Regions from separate parts of the Klebsiella sp. I138 genome, predicted to be linked through region 2. Evidence: riboswitches for the same ligand, from Rfam matches in the RefSeq annotation. Region 2 holds a riboswitch; the other holds the start of a gene.

Region 1 (8,079 bases), 970 kb from region 2:
TCAGCCAACCGGCGCTGAGCAGCGCGCTGCGGCAAATCGAAACGGTGCTGGGTGGCAAACTGGTGAACCGGACGGCCTCCTCGGTCACGCTGACCGAGCTGGGGGCCGCTATTCTGCCGCACGCCCGGCGCGTATTGAGCGTGGCTCAGCTGGCGTTTCACGATATGGAACAGATCGTGGCGGCCGGCGGCGATGGTACCGTACGTATCGGCCTGGTGCCCTCGGTGAGTTCGCTGCTTTTTCCGCTCCTGCCCCAGGTCCTGGCGCAGACCTTTCCCCGACTGCGGGTGGAATTCCACGACCAGACCAACGATGCGCTGGTGCGTGAGCTGGAAAGCGGGAAGATTGATTTCGGCATCGGCGCCATCGACAGCTCGTTACCGGCTACGCTACAGGTCTATCCGCTGCGTGAAGACCCGTTTGTGGCGGTACTGCACGGCGATGATCCGCTGGCTGACCAGCCGCACCTGCCGTGGAAGCTCCTGGCCGGGCGCGATATTGCGGTATTCTCGAAAGGAAATATTCAGCGCCTCGTTGGAGCGCTGGCGGAAAGCCATCGCCTGACGCTGAATACGCGTTATCAGGTGGATTATATTGAAACGCTGTATGGTCTGGTGCGCTCGCGGCTGGCGATTGCCATCCTGCCTGAGCTGTATACCACCCATCTGCAGGACCCGGCGTTGAAGATCGCGCACCTCCAGCAGCCAGCGCTGGCGCGTACCGTTGCGTTAATGCGCGGACCACAGCCGCTGCCGCCGCTGATTGAGCAGTGCTTTTCTCTGCTGCTCAATTCACTACGCGAATCGGCCGCGCGGCTCAGGGCAGATGCTTGATCAGCACGTCGATCGTCAGATGATTAATATACTCCAGCGAATGGGACGCTATGACCCCCAGTAGACGGTTATGATGCCCGGCGATAATCAGATCAATACCCCGCTGGTTGACGCAGGCTTCGACATCTTCGAAGCGGCGGGTGGTGACCAGCGACAGAGTTTGTACGGGCAGTGAGACGCTGGCCGCCAGCTCATTAAGCAGCACTTTCGCCTGAATCACCTCTTGAGAGACGTCATCATCGAGCAGGCTATCGGAGACGTAATTCAGCGCCCGATAGTCGGTGCTGATATGCGCAAGCGTGATGCGCATAGCGCTCTCTTCCGCCATTCTGGCCGCATGCTGTAGCAGTGGAATACCGTCCTGGCTGCTGTTAATCAGTACCAGGGCATGGTGATAAACGGGCATAGCCGTACCTCGACGAGTGGTGTCACCGGGAAGGTAGCTCCCTGATGTTCATTTTGTGCCCGCCGCGGTGGGAATGCAAATGGCGCGATGTGCATCGCGCGGTCCGCCGTCTGGCGAAGCGTCACCGGGGAGGCACGGTGGAAAAAGGTAAAAAAATACCCCACAGCCGAAGGCTGCGGGGCAGGGCAGGATTGCCGGGGAGATTACGGTGTGACGATGTTGAACCAGAACTCAAACTTGTCCATGTAGCTCAGCATTTCGTCCAGCTTCGCGCCATTACCGGTAATTTTCACGTCGCCTTTCTCTTCAGCCTGCTTCAGGGTTTCCTGCTTCAGGATGATTTTGTTTAACGTGTCGCGGTTCAGCGTGATGTTGGCATCGGCGTCTTTCGCTACCACGTTGGCGGTGTGGTTGAGCACGCCGTTTTCCAGCTCCAGCTTATACTTCCCGCCGTCTTTCCCGAGATCGATATTGAAGACCGCTTTTGCATTGCCGGCCTTCACGCCGTCAATATGCACGCCCAGATAATCGAAGAACATCTCCGGCGTCATCGCCCGCACCGTATCCGGGCTGGCGGTGTTTGGCGTAGGCAGCTTCTGCACGCCGTTACGCAGTTCCTGCGCGCCGGTCAGGTAGAAGTTACGCCACGGACCGGATTCGGCCTGGTAGCCCATCTGCTCCAGCGCATCAGCCTCCAGGTTACGTGCTTCCTGGTTTTTCGGGTCAGCAAAGACCACTTTGCTGGTGACCTGCGCGACCCAGCGGTAGTTACCCTGGCTGTAATCTTCTTTGGCTTTTTTCAGCACGTTGCTCGCGCCACCCATATATTCGACAAACTTCTTCGCCGCCTGCTCCGGTGCCAGCTCGTCGAGGGTTGCCGGGTTGCCATCGAACCAGCCGAGATAGAACACGTAGGTGGCTTTCACATCATGACTCACCGAGCCATAGTAGCCGCGGCTTGCCCACTGTTTCTCCAGCGATGGCGGCAGCGTAAAGTTAGCCGCGATTTCATCGCGGGTCAGACCTTCGTTGGCCATACGCAGCGTCTGGTCATTGATGTAACGGTACATATCACGCTGACCTTTCATCAGCTTCACAATGTTGTCGTTACCCCAGGTTGGCCAGTGGTGCTGGGCAATAATAACTTCAGCATCGCTGCCCCAGCGGTCGATAGCGGCGTTGATGTATTTCGACCAGGCCAGCGGATCGCGGATTTTTGCGCCGCGCAGCGAGTAGGTATTGTGCAGCGTGTGGGTCACGTCTTCCGCTGCCTCAATCATTTTCTTCTCTTTGACGTACCACAGCATTTCGGACGGAGCCTCGGAGCCCGGCGCCATCATGAAGTCGTAGGTCAGGCCATCGATCACTTCTTCCTGGCCGGTATGCGTAATGTAGTTGGTCGGCTGTAGCAGCGTCACGGTACCGGCGGAGGTGGTGGTGCCCAGCCCGGCACCGACCTGGCCTTTGGCATCAGGTTTGAGCAGGTTGCCGTACATGTAGCTGGCGCGACGGCTCATGGCGTTACCGGCCATAATATTTTCGGAAACCGCTTCTTCCATAAATCCGGCCGGAGCGTAGATTTTCACTTTGCCTGACTTCACATCCGCTTCATCAACCACGCCGCGGATACCGCCGTAGTGGTCAACGTGGCTATGGGTAAACAGGACCGCGACGACCGGTTTTTTGCCACGGTTTTTGAAATACAGTTCCAGGCCTTCTTTGGCCGGTTCTGCGGACAGCAGCGGGTCAATAATCGTGATCCCTTTCTCGCCTTCCACGATAGTCATGTTGGAAAGGTCAAGGTTACGAATCTGGTAAACGCCGTCGGTCACTTTATACAGGCCGCTGATGTTAATCAGCTGCGACTGACGCCACAGGCTCGGGTTAACGGTTGCCGGAGCTTTTTCGCCTTCTTTGATGAAGTCGTACTTCGCCGGGTTCCAGATAACGTTACCCTGTTCGCCTTTAATGACTTCCTGGGGCAGAGCGGCGACAAAGCCTTTATGCGCATTTTCAAAGTCGGTTTTATCGGCAAACGGCAGCTTGTTATACAGTGCGTTATTTGCCTGCTGGGTGGCTTCGGTTGCCTCTTTCGGCATAATCTGCGCGAAAGCTGAAACGGACAGCGAAGTTAAAACACCGGCCAGCGCCAGATGTTTTGCGATCTGATTTAATTTCATTGAAGGGCCTCTTGGATAATTTTCGTCGGGCTCAAAGAATAATGTTGAAACGACGAAAGCAAATCTGGAGTAATTGCTGACCATTGTAAGGGAATCTTATGAGTGCGATAGTCCCATATGGGACTGGCCATCAATCAAAATGAAACCGCCGGGAATGAGCATGATGTTCGCTGCTATACTAAAGCCGACAGCAAAAGGCGTGAGAAGGGGAAGTGCGTGAATTTTCAGGAAATACATAGCTATTATCAAACGCTAAAAATAGACACCTATCTGGCGGGAATTACCGAGGAAGGTGAAACGCTATCCGTGTCGATAAATAAAAAATTAGAATTAAAGGCCGGATATATTTATTTTTGTATCGACGGTTCTTTATCGATGGTTATGCCCGATAACGGGCTGATTGTAGGGAATACAATTGAACATATGCCGGTCGGTTTGCTGGAAAGATATTGTCCATTAGCGAAATTTGAATATAGCGCGGTAACCGCGGTGGAGCTTATCAAAATAACGTATGAGGCGTTCGACCGTATTTTTATACAAAACAGCCCGCAGCGCGTTCAGGAGCTGGCGACCATCATGGCGTATATGACCATCTTCACCATCGATCTGCACCATGAACGGCGGCAGCTCACCAGCTATCAGACTATCCGGCCGATGTTGTTTCGCTATCTCTACCGTCAGCAAGCGCACAAAGGTGAAAATGAAGGACTGGCGCTGTTTATCATTAAGCGAACGAACCTGTCGCGCACGCACGTTTTCCGGGTGCTGGCCGATCTGAAAGCCGGGGGCTACATCACGATGGTAAGAGGCAAACTGGTCTCCATCGACCGGCCACTGCCGGAAGAATATTAGGGTGGCTGCCGGGGTGGCGTTTTCTGCTGGATCGGTGACGATGTGGCAGCGTATTTTCGAAAGCGCGCCCGACATCAGGTGCTTGCGTCAGGCGTCGGCTTACCGTAACCTGCCTGCCGAGAAGATAGATATCTTCTCGATGACTCGGGGTGCCCTTCTGCGTGAAGGCTGAGAAAAACCCGTACCACCTGATCTGGATAATGCCAGCGTAGGGAAGTCAGAGACCCATTGGGTCGTTGCTTCTTCACCGCCTGGCTGGAGCAAACGATGCAAGCTGAGCCTCTCAATCCCGCGCACATAGCGCATCTGCAACATCTCTTTCGCCGTCATTCTCCCCTTGTTCACTGTATGACCAATGATGTGGTACAGACCTTTACTGCTAACGTACTGCTGGCGATCGGCGCCTCTCCGGCGATGGTGATTGACCCGCAGGAAGCGAGCCAGTTTGCGGCCATTGCCGATGCATTGCTGATTAACGTCGGAACCCTGACCATCGAGCGCGCAGAGGCTATGCGTGCCGCGGCGCTCAGTGCGCAAAGCGCGGGTAAGCCGTGGGCGCTGGATCCGGTGGCCGTCGGAGCGTTAACGTTGCGTAGCGAATTTTGCCATGAGCTGCTGAGCCTGCACCCGGCCGCCATTCGCGGCAACGCTTCCGAGATTATGGCGCTGGCGGGAATGAGCGCCGGTGGGCGCGGCGTGGACACCACCGATACCGCCGCCGCGGCGCTGCCTGCCGCTCAGGCGCTGGCGCGACAGATCAATACCATCGTCGCGGTAACCGGCGAAGTGGATTACATCACCGACGGGCAGCGCACGCGTACGGTCAGCGGCGGGGATGTCCTGATGACGCGGGTGGTGGGTACCGGCTGTGCGCTCTCTGCCGTGGTGGCGGCCAGTACCGCGATGCCCGGCGACCGCCTTGAAAACGTTGCGGCGGCCTGCGGCCTGATGAAACAGGCGGGAGGCGCGGCAGCGCTCGGCAGAGGTCCGGGCAGTTTTACTCCGGCGTTTCTTGACGCGCTGTACGGGGAGAACAAATGATGAAACGAATTAATGCGCTGACCATTGCCGGCACCGACCCCAGCGGCGGTGCGGGGATCCAGGCCGACCTGAAAACCTTCTCTGCGCTGGGAGCCTATGGCTGCTCGGTGATCACTGCGCTGGTGGCGCAAAATACTCGTGGCGTGCAGTCGGTCTATCGTATCGATCCTGATTTTGTTGCCGCGCAGCTGGATTCAGTATTCAGCGACGTCCGTATCGATACGACGAAAATTGGCATGCTGGCAGAAACGGATATCGTCGAAGCCGTGGCGGAACGTTTAGCGCGCTATCAGATAGAGAACGTCGTCCTGGATACGGTCATGCTGGCGAAAAGTGGCGATCCGCTGCTCTCGGCTTCAGCGGTGGAGACCTTACGCACCCGGCTCCTGCCGCGGGTTTCGCTGATCACACCGAATCTGCCGGAAGCGGCGGCGCTGCTGGATGCACCGCATGCGCAAAGTGAAAAAGAGATGCTCGAACAGGGGCGGGCGCTGCTGGCGATGGGCTGTGGCGCGGTGCTGATGAAAGGCGGTCATCTCGATAACGCGGAAAGCCCGGACTGGTTGTTTACCCGCGAAGGCGAACAGCGGTTTACCGCACCGCGCGTCCAGACTAAAAATACCCACGGTACCGGATGTACGCTCTCTGCGGCGCTGGCGGCCCTGCGCCCGCGCTATAGCGACTGGGGACAGACGGTGGCCGAGGCGAAAGGCTGGCTCTCTGCGGCGCTGGCGCAGGCGGATTCGCTGGAGGTGGGCCACGGTATTGGACCGGTTCACCATTTCCACGCGTGGTGGTAAGCCTGATATACTGGCGTGAGAATTCTGCCAGGAAAAGATAAATGGAACAGGCGCATACCCGGTTAATTACCCAGCTTGTTGAACGGATTGCGGCAGCGGATAACGCGCCGCTCTATCTGAAGTTTGCCGACACGATCAAGGATGCCGTGCGCAGCGGCTGGCTGGAAAATGGCAATATTCTTCCCGGTGAACGCGATCTCAGCCAGCTCACCGGCGTGTCGCGTATTACCGTACGCAAAGCGCTCCAGCTGCTGGAAGATGAAGGCGTGGTGACCCGTTCGCGCGGTTACGGGACGCAAATCAACAACATCTTCGAGTATTCCCTGAAAGAAGCTCGCGGCTTTACCCAGCAGGTGGTTTTGCGCGGTAAGAAGCCGGATACGCTGTGGGTGAACAAGCGTATTGTCAAATGTCCGGAAGAAGTTGCCCAGCAGCTGGCAATCGCGGCGGGCAGCGAAGTGTTTATGCTCAAGCGCATTCGGTATGTTGATGAGGACGCCGTGTCGCTTGAAGAGTCCTGGGTGCCTGCACATCTGATTCATGATGTGGATGCGATCAGCGTCTCGCTGTACGACTACTTCCGCAGCCAGCAGATCCTGCCGCAGCGAACCCGCTCACGCGTCAGCGCCCGGATGCCGGACGCCGAATTCCAGGCGCATATTAAGATGGACAGTGCTATCCCGGTGCTGGTGATCAAACAGGTGGCCCTCGATCAGCACCAGCACCCCATCGAATACAGCATCAGCTACTGCCGTAGCGACCTATACGTTTTTGTGTGCGAGGAGTAGCGCTTCGCGGTCCGGGGCGCAATCGCCGCCCCGATGGCCCACGACCCAGGCGGCAACGGCGTTCCCCAGCGTAACCGCCTCTCCCAGGCTCCAGCCAGCGGCCAGCCCGGCAAGCGTCCCGCCGGCGTGGCTGTCACCCGCGCCAATCGTATCAACCACCGTGGTCGGGAAAGGGGCGGCGAGGCCGCTTTCCTGCGGGCTGAAATACCAGGCGCCTTCTTTATCCAGACGCACAATCAGCGGTGCGGCATATTTATTCAGCCAGGCGGCGCCAAATTCGCTGACCTGGGGAGAAAACCCATTGGCATCGGCCGCGATCGCGGCTTCCTGCCGGTTGACGGAGACCAGCGGCTTAAGGGCCATCAGGCGCGTCATCAGCGCTTCGGGAATATCGGCAATCCGCGGGCCAAAGTCGATAAACGCGCTGACCCCGGACTGCCGCTCCAGCCAGGCCACCAGTCGTTCACCGCTGGCGGATGCCAGCTGATAACCGGAAAGGTAGACCAGACTGCCGGGCGGTGAGTACAGCGGTTTGAGCCACGCGTCGCACCATTGGTTTTCCACGCCGCTGAAGGACATAAAGGTCCGTTCGCCGTCTGGCTCAACCAGCGCCAGGCACCAGCCATTGTCCCCGTCGGCCTGGGTGATGACGCTCGCTAACCCCTCCTTGGCCAGCCGGTGGCGGATAATTTCCGCCCACACCCCCTGGCCAATCGGCAGCGCGTTTTGGGATTCGATCCCCAGCCTTTTTAACGCCACGGCGATGTTCAGCGCGCAGCCACCAACGTTCACGCTCTGCTGTTGCAGCTCGATATCACACCCGCGCCAGGGCAGGGCATACGCGTCGGCAATCACATCAATCACCGCCGCGCCAAGGACGGTGACCGGGCGTTGTGCTCTCAGCGTGGCCAGTTTGTCCGTTAACTGTTGGGCATTCATTCGGCCTCCCGCTGCTGGCGATAATGCATCAGGGCATCGGCATAGCGCGTGAAGTCCAGTTTGTTGACGTCGTCCAGGCGCGCCTTCAACGCGCCATCGATGGCTGACACACCGTGTAAAGCGCCGCAAATCGCCGTCGCCATGGCCCCGATAGTATCGGTATCGCCGCCAAGATTGGCACAGAGAATAGCGCAGCGGTTAGGGTCAGTACCGGCCAGTTCAACCATCGCTATTGCGCAC
Region 2 (8,079 bases):
CTTGTATTGTCGTGCAGGGAGGGCTTTAAACGATCCATTTTGCTGTAGGATTTTTACCGCTTCAAAAAGAATTAAGGTGTCATATTCTTCTGATTTAATCAGCGTCGTTTTGCAATATACCGGAGTAAGGCCTTCCGTCGTTTTAATTGTCCAAACTTCGAATACTTCAGCAATATTTTTGAAGTAGTACAAATAATTCTGCAGGCTACGTTCCGGACAGGTTGAAAGCGTACCTTTGCGCATTTCATCCAGCGTTAAATCACCGCCGAGGGTTCTGGATGCCTGATTGGAATAGACGACCGCTTCTTTAAAAGGATGAACCACCCAGACCGGGGTGCTTAATAAATCAAAAATCGTTAACTCTTTTAATAACATGCAGCCCTCCAGCAAACAGGCACCACGTTTCTGAAACACAACCTCATAGCCAATACCGCCCAGCAGCGTGAGCTAAGGAGATGATTCAGGGAATTCAGACGCGTGATGATGACGCCGCAAGTATAGTTCTTTTTCGTCGCTGTGCTCTGTGCGCCTGGAAAGCAAAACGGGGCTGCCAATGCACAGGCCGGGTGCTTTCCAGGCGTTTTCTATTCTGGTCACTCCGGCATTTATTTCTCTATCCGCTCAAGCTGCGTTTTATCCGCCAGTTCAGCACGGTCAGCAAGCCCCTGGAACTGTGCAGGCGTATAAAAGGTGTCCGGTACCGGCAGCATCTGCATGTCGTGCCCCGGGTGAATTTGCAGCTGCCCAAGCTCTGCCAGCGTATACCCGTCGACCGTCTTCGGCATGGTTAACCGATACGGTGTCGCGGTCTCGAACGGTACCGGCGTCGGCAGCCGATCGTCGCTCAAATCGTAGTTGCGTTTAAGTACCAGAAACTTATCCGGCACCCGGCGGTGGCTGTTCCACCAGTCGCCATCCAGCCGGCGGAACATACTCTCCGTTTCACTACGTGGCGCCACCATCAGCTTAACCAGCACCTTTTTCAGTGCCGCTTCCATCGCCTGATTATAATCATCAACCGAACCGGCATGGCCGCGTAAAATCACGCTAATTGCCAGCCGTGCGCCCAGCAGATTCGAATAGAGATCTTCCGGAGAAAATGCGGATATTTCTTCTGAAAACCCCGGGACCGACTGGAAACCATGCCACTGCGCAATCTCATGCCATTGCGCAAGCTCATAGGCCAGACGCCCTGCCAGCCAGGCGGCAATCTCATAGCGACGGGACATAGAGGCCGGCGGCATAAACGCATTCAGCTGAATACGCCGGACACCCAACTCCTCGCTATAGAAAATGCGCCCCTCTCGCCCGAGCTCAGGGTAAATACGGGTAAACAGATAAAACGTGTTGTCCGCGGTATCGCGAACGTGTGCAATATCGATAAACCCGCCGCGGCGGGTATAAATCAGCCCGTTCTTCTCTTCGCTCAGGCCCACCAGGTTTTTAACCGCCCCCAGCGCGCTGTCGTTGTAATGATGCTTCCCCAGCGTATCGAGGGTCAGGACATTGCCAATTTGATAGACCGGGATTGGCACCCCAATGGCTCTGACGTGCAGGTCATAACCGAAGGCGCAGCACGGGCGCAGCGATTCCGGTGGCGCCAGCTGGCTGACCACCGATTTCACCCGGGGAACCGGGACGGTTGGCAATACCGGATCCTTCGCGCACACCGAGAACGCGGCCGCCAACAAAAACAACAAGCCATTACGCATTAACATCGTCTCCAGGACATAAAGCTGAGGCCTCACAGGCGGCATCTTGCGAGGTTAAAAACGGTATTCGCCGGCGACAAAGAAGCTATTACGTTCGTTAAAACCAAACTCTGTTAAGACGTTAAAGTTCTGCGTAATTTCGTATTGCGCACCCACCAGCATATTCCACGGCGACGAGAGCCGCTGTTTCACATCGAACTTGCCCTGATCATCTTTATTGACCGCAGCGATTAACGGCTGGAGCTCCGGCGGCATATGCAGGTCGGAGAGATTGCCTTTGAACTCCTGCTGCACGTTCTGGTACATACTTCCGACCCAGATACTTAAGTTTGACGGGCCCGCAATACCTTGCAAATTAAAGCGATAGCCGATTCGCGGCGAGATGGTCGTCGCGGAAATTTTACCATCAAGAATATCGAAGTCGGTGCGGGTATAGTTGGTATCAACCAGACCAAACCAGTTGCCATAGCCACCGGCGAGCGTAAACCCGGTGCCCCAGGTGGTTCCTTTGAAGTCCAGAGCAAAATCAATATCCTGCAGCTGCCCGTTCTCATGGAGCCGGTGTACGGATCCGGCAATAATTCGGTCGATCCCGGTATATTTTGACGGATCGGCATCAACGGAGACTTTTGATAAGGACGATCCGCTGGTATGCCCGGCAATACCGTAGATATTTAAAAAAGGGAACACCCACATATCAAGACGCAGGTTCTCAGTTTTACTTTTCTGTCGCGTGTGCCCCGCATCGATGGCGAACATATCGCTCGGAATCGGGTGATTGCCCAGCTTCAGCCCGGAAAAATAGATACTGTCGACCAGAATATCCTGGCGGATATTCATGTAGCTTAAATTGACCCCAAACGGCAGCGGGATGGAATATCCGCGCGCCCGTGCTTCATCACCCCAGATCGGAAAATAGCTGTCATTGCTGCTGTCGGAACTGTCGGTTGTGCTGGCCCCCCAGGCGGTACCCGACGTTAACAACAACATAATTACGGTTTTAGTCCATCTCATTTTTTTCTCATTTGACCTTAAAGTCCGGAACCCACATTAAAATAGACCGCCTGCTCGTGTTCGCTGAAGGCGATATCAATCCCCGTATGTAACCCATACTGGCGCGCTATCAGGTAGCGAAACCCTGTCCCCCACGCCACTTCCGTTTGCTCCCACAATGAATGTGCTTCGTCTGCTGCACTGCCAATGCCGACGAAACCTTGCAGGATCCAACGCGGCTGAAACTCCCAGGCTAGCTGAGTTTGTGCGGTACTCACGTAATCCCCTTGATAGCGATAACGCGAAATCCCGCGTAATTCGATATAAGGGCGAGCCATCGGCGTCAGACGCTTATCATGATGAGTTAGCGACTGATAGTTGCCGGCTACGGCGAGCGTCAGCGTGCGGCTCAGTGGGATAAAGTATTTCCCATCTAAAGAGAACTGATCGTAATGATAGTCGCCGCCCAGCAATGAACGATAAAATCGATACTCGCTCTGTACCGATAACCCCTTCTTAGGATAGAAAAAATTATCCGTAGTGTCATATTCAGCCACCACCCCCAGCGCCGAAGATGCACTTTCCTGCCCCAGTACCTGCTGCCAGATCCGATTGACCACCGGGTTATCGGCAGAAATATCGGTTTTTGCATAAACCTGCGAGGCGCCGACAAATACCGGCGTGTCGCCAATGCGGAACAACAGTTTTTGCAGACCGCCATAGCCCCGGGTCTGCGAGTGAATCGCCGTATTTTTATTCAGGTTGCTGAGGCCGTCAGAATAGATATCCAGTTTAATATTGGCGTAACCCAGCATCACCAGATAGCGGATATGGTCGTTCTTCCAGGTATGCCGATGGCCGCCGCCAACAAACCAGGTGCCGTTTTGCGTCCCACCACCACCAAAAGCAGTGATTGGCGGCGGAATGAAATTATCGCCATCACGCGTGCCTTTACCGTGCAAAAAGAGGCCAAACAGCCCCCCGCCGTAGCCCACCGCCGGCTCCGTGATGACCAGCGGTACCGGAAGAAATCCATACTGGTTATCCTGGAGATAATGGCTCATATCCAGCATGCCATCTTCCGGATCGAACAGATCGGCGGCCGCCGCAGGAAAGGAAAGCGGCACGATGAGCGCCAGCAATAAGGTCGATAGCGAAAACTTCATGCACTCTCCGGGGCCGTGATGGGTTCTGAACGCCCAGGTGGCTGAAGAATAATGGGTTTCAGGTAATGAAAATATATCCTATGGCGCCATGAACTACCAATTTTCGGCCAGAGGTTTTCTTTAATTTTGGACAAAATAGCCCGCCTTAAGCGCATACATTGCTAATAAAAACCGTGCGCATTCTGCTTGTGCGGTGAATTTTCCTGCCAAAAATAAGTGACAGCGTCACCTATGTGTGGCTTAAATCGCCTCCCTGCGGGATTGTAATCAAAAAGTGAATGCCGTATAACATTGCGCAACCGAGGGGTGTCCCGTGAGGGCTGAGATGGCGTAAGCCGAACCCTTTGAACCTGATCTGGGTCATGCCAGCGAAGGGACGGGTCGGCAATTTTGCCAGTTACCGCCATTGCCTGTTCATACTTCCGCACGCCCGGATCTCCCTTTTATCAGGAGGTCCTGTGATTCTTCCCGTCTTCACCCAGGGTATTTATGGTCGTCTGCGCCAGCAGGCGGGACACGACTGGGAACAGTACGTTGCCCATCCTTTTCTTCGCCAGCTCGCCGACGGAACCTTGCCCGAATGCGCCTTCCAGCGCTATCTGACTCAGGACTACCTGTTCCTGATCCACTTTGCCCGCAGCTATGCCCTGTTAGTCAGCAAACTGCGTACGCTCCCGGAGATGCGCGCCGCGGCCGCGTCAATGAACGCAATCCTTGGCGAACTGCCGCTGCACGTCGGCTACTGTGCCGGCTGGGGGCTGGATGAAGCCACGATGGCCGCCGAAAGCGAAGCGCCTGAGACGGTAAACTACACCCGCTATGTGCTGGATATCGGTCATTCCGGGGATGCGCTGGACCTGCTGGTGGCGCTGATGCCCTGCGTCGCGGGCTACGCGGAAATCGGCCTCGGGCTGCTCAACGACCCGGCTACCCGGTTCGAAAATAACCCATATGCTTCCTGGATCCGTAACTACGGCGACGCGGGTTATCTCGACGGCGTCAACGCGGCAATCGGCCTGCTCGAAAATATCTGGCAGCAGCGCGGTGCGCAGTCACGTCTCGCCGAGTTGAGTTCGATCTTCACTACCGCCACCCGTCTGGAAGCCAACTTCTGGCAAATGGGACTGAATGCCGTCACGGCGGTTACGGCGTGATTGCCCCGACGATTCAGGTGCGGGACTTAGGCCTGAGCTTCGGTTCGCGGGTCATATTCGACAATCTGTCGTTTGAGATCCCCGGAGGACAGTGGATTTCGCTGCTGGGTGCCAGCGGAGCCGGCAAAACCAGCCTGCTGCGGATCATCGCCGGGCTGGCCGCCCCGACCCGCGGCCAGGTTTATGCCAGCGACGGCCAGCCGCTGGGGCATCGCCTGGCGTGGATGGGGCAAAAAGACCTGCTCTATCCGTGGCTGAGCGTGCAGGACAACGTTGCCCTCGGCGCTCGTCTGCGCGGAGAACGCGTCGATCGTCAGCGGGTGGCGACCTTATTAGACCAGGTGGGGCTCGGCCAGTGCGCCAACGAGCGTCCGGCATCGCTCTCTGGCGGCATGCGTCAGCGGGCCGCTCTGGCGCGCACTCTGTATGAAGATCGCCCGATCGTCTTAATGGATGAACCTTTCTCGGCGCTGGACACCATTACCCGCACCCGTATCCAGACGCTGGCGGCGGAACTGCTGACCCGGCGTACCGTGGTGCTGATTACCCACGATCCGATGGAAGCCTGTCGGCTTAGCCATCGTCTGCTGGTGCTCTCGCCACCGCCCGGCGGCATTGATGATTCGCACCATCTGGCGGGGATACCGCCGCGGGCACCGGACGATCCGGCCCTGCTGCATAGTCAGGCCGAGCTGCTGCAACAGCTGATGAGGGCCAACGGATGAGAGGAAAACTATTACGCGGCGGCGTGGTGTTCTGTGGCCTGCTGCTGCTCTGGTGGCTGGCCAGCCGCAGCGGCATCCCCGCGTTCCTGCTGCCGTCGCCGTCGGCGGTGGCTAACGCCCTGTGGGTCAACCGCAGCTGGCTGGGGTGGCACACGTTGGTCACGTTAAGCGAGATCCTCAGCGGCCTGGCGCTCGGCGTTCTGCTCGGGGTGGTATTAGCACTGAGCATGATTATGTCGCCACGGCTACAGCGCTGGCTGATGCCGCTGGTACTGACCAGCCAGGCCATTCCGGTTTTCGCCCTCGCCCCGCTGCTGGTGCTGTGGTTCGGCTTCGGGATGAGCGCCAAAGTGATGATGGCGGTACTGGTTATCTTCTTTCCCGTCACCTCCGCCTTTTTTGACGGCCTGCGCCGGGTCAACCATGACTATCTCGACCTGGCGCGCACGATGGGCGCCTCGTCTGGCGCACAGCTGCGTCACGTCCGCCTGATGGCCGCCCTGCCGGCGCTCGGTTCCGGGCTGCGGATGGCGGCTGCCGTGGCGCCCATCGGCGCGATTATCGGTGAATGGGTCGGTTCGGCCGAAGGTCTGGGCTACGTCATGCTCAATGCCAACGCGCGCATGCAAACCGATGTCTGCTTTGCCGCGCTGTTTATTTTAGTGCTGCTGACCATCCTGCTATGGCTGGCGGTGGATGCTTTCTTACACCGGCTGATCAACTGGACGCCGGAATAATGACCCACACGGACAACGATGAAGGAATACCCATGAGCAAATCTATTTTCGCCGGGATGGCCATCACCGCACTGCTTAGCGGTCAGGCTATCGCCAACGAGAAGCTGACGCTGGTGCTGGACTGGTACATTAACCCGGACCATGCCCCGATTATGGTTGCAGAGCAGATTGGCGCCTTTAAAGAGCAAGGACTGGACGTCAAAATAGTCCCGCCGTCTGACCCGGCGCTGCCGCCGCGTCTGGTGGCAGCCGGTCAGGCGGATCTGGCCATCACCTATCAGCCACAGGTGCATTTTTTCGCCGATGAGGGCCTGCCGCTGGTGCGGGTCGGTACGTTGATTAACTCCCCGTTGAACACCGTGATCGCCCTGGATAAAAGCATCAAAACCCCTGCCGACCTGAAAGGCAAAAAAGTCGGCTACTCGGTGAGCGGTATCGAGCAGGCCACGCTGGCAACGATGGCGACAAACGCCCATATCGATCCGCAAAGCATCACGCTGATTAACGTCAATTTCCAGCTAACCAGCGCCCTGCTGGCCGGTCAGGTTGATGCGGTGATTGGCGGCTACCGTAATATCGAAGCTCTGGAGCTAAAATTGCAGGGTAAAGACCCGCAGGTGATGAACGTCGAAGATTTCGGCGTGCCGGCTTACGATGAGCTGGTCATTGTGGCAAATCGTGAGCAAATTCATGCCGCTAAAATCAAAAAATTCCTCGTGGCCCTGCAAAAAGGCGTGGCCTACCTGCACGCCCATCCGCAGGAAACCTGGCAGGCATTTGCCGCCGCTCACCCGGAGCTGAATACCGAGCTGAACAAGCAGGCCTGGCAGCAAACCGAACCCCTGTTTGCCCGTAATCCGGCGGCGCTGGATAAAGCCCGCTACGAGGCTTACGAACAGTTTTTATATAACAACAAGTTGGTTAAAAAGATCACACCTTTAACGCAATATGCGGTCGAACTGGATTGAGTAACCATACAGCTGACGGAAGTATTTCCGTCAGCTAACTCAGCGAAACGGTAATAAACCCCGGCACTTTCACTCACTAAGAATTACACTTTTAATGGTTTTATAACACTTAAATTAAATCATCTAAATCAATGCGTTACCATTGATTTTCGTAATGTAAAAATAACGTAAAAATACCTCAATAAATAAAACATTGAATGACGATTTAAAAAGCCATATATTGTGCGCGCTTTATGAATGGCGATTCATTTTCTTAAACCAATTATTCAACCAGTGTTCAACCGCAACGCTGGTTGTGGGAGTGATATGATGACGGATAAAGTCCGTATTGATACTTTAAGTGCAGATTTATTGGACGCTAACAACGAAACCTTTTTGGCCCGTCAGGCTGAATTCGAATCGAACGTCAGGAGTTACCCACGTAAGCTGCCGCTGGCCATCACAAAAGCGGAAGGCGTGTGGTTAACCGATGCGGATAACAAGCAGTACCTTGATTGCCTTGCCGGCGCGGGTACCCTTGCTCTTGGTCATAACCACCCTGATGTGCTGCAAAGCATCCAAAGTGTCATTACCAGCGGCTTGCCGTTACATACTCTCGATCTGACCACCCCGTTAAAAGATCGC

Evidence for each region. A riboswitch is a leader RNA that binds a small molecule or an ion and turns the genes downstream of it on or off. The one in region 2 is predicted to bind thiamine pyrophosphate.
Region 1: linked by a shared signal. The riboswitch ahead of thiM (hydroxyethylthiazole kinase) and the one ahead of ACMYSK_RS06480 (TenA family protein) in region 2 are both predicted to bind thiamine pyrophosphate.

The regions. Positions count from the first base shown of each region.
Region 1 is NZ_CP180447.1:414,581-422,659, forward strand. It holds gene ACMYSK_RS01870 (LysR family transcriptional regulator) at 1-833, shown strand, start outside; gene ACMYSK_RS01875 (universal stress protein) at 817-1,239, opposite strand; gene ACMYSK_RS01880 (alkyl/aryl-sulfatase) at 1,443-3,419, opposite strand; gene ACMYSK_RS01885 (helix-turn-helix domain-containing protein) at 3,636-4,271, shown strand; TPP riboswitch at 4,407-4,503, shown strand; gene thiM (hydroxyethylthiazole kinase) at 4,539-5,312, shown strand; gene thiD (bifunctional hydroxymethylpyrimidine kinase/phosphomethylpyrimidine kinase) at 5,312-6,112, shown strand; gene ACMYSK_RS01900 (GntR family transcriptional regulator) at 6,154-6,900, shown strand; gene ACMYSK_RS01905 (PfkB family carbohydrate kinase) at 6,874-7,839, opposite strand; gene ACMYSK_RS01910 (ADP-ribosylglycohydrolase family protein) at 7,836-8,079, opposite strand, start outside.
Region 2 is NZ_CP180447.1:1,384,400-1,392,478, forward strand. It holds gene ACMYSK_RS06460 (GGDEF domain-containing protein) at 1-375, opposite strand, end outside; gene ACMYSK_RS06465 (DUF4056 domain-containing protein) at 606-1,712, opposite strand; gene ACMYSK_RS06470 (hypothetical protein) at 1,767-2,726, opposite strand; gene ACMYSK_RS06475 (BamA/TamA family outer membrane protein) at 2,744-3,871, opposite strand; TPP riboswitch at 4,164-4,265, shown strand; gene ACMYSK_RS06480 (TenA family protein) at 4,330-5,025, shown strand; gene ACMYSK_RS06485 (ABC transporter ATP-binding protein) at 5,022-5,750, shown strand; gene ACMYSK_RS06490 (ABC transporter permease) at 5,747-6,487, shown strand; gene ACMYSK_RS06495 (ABC transporter substrate-binding protein) at 6,520-7,455, shown strand; gene ACMYSK_RS06500 (diaminobutyrate--2-oxoglutarate transaminase) at 7,762-8,079, shown strand, end outside.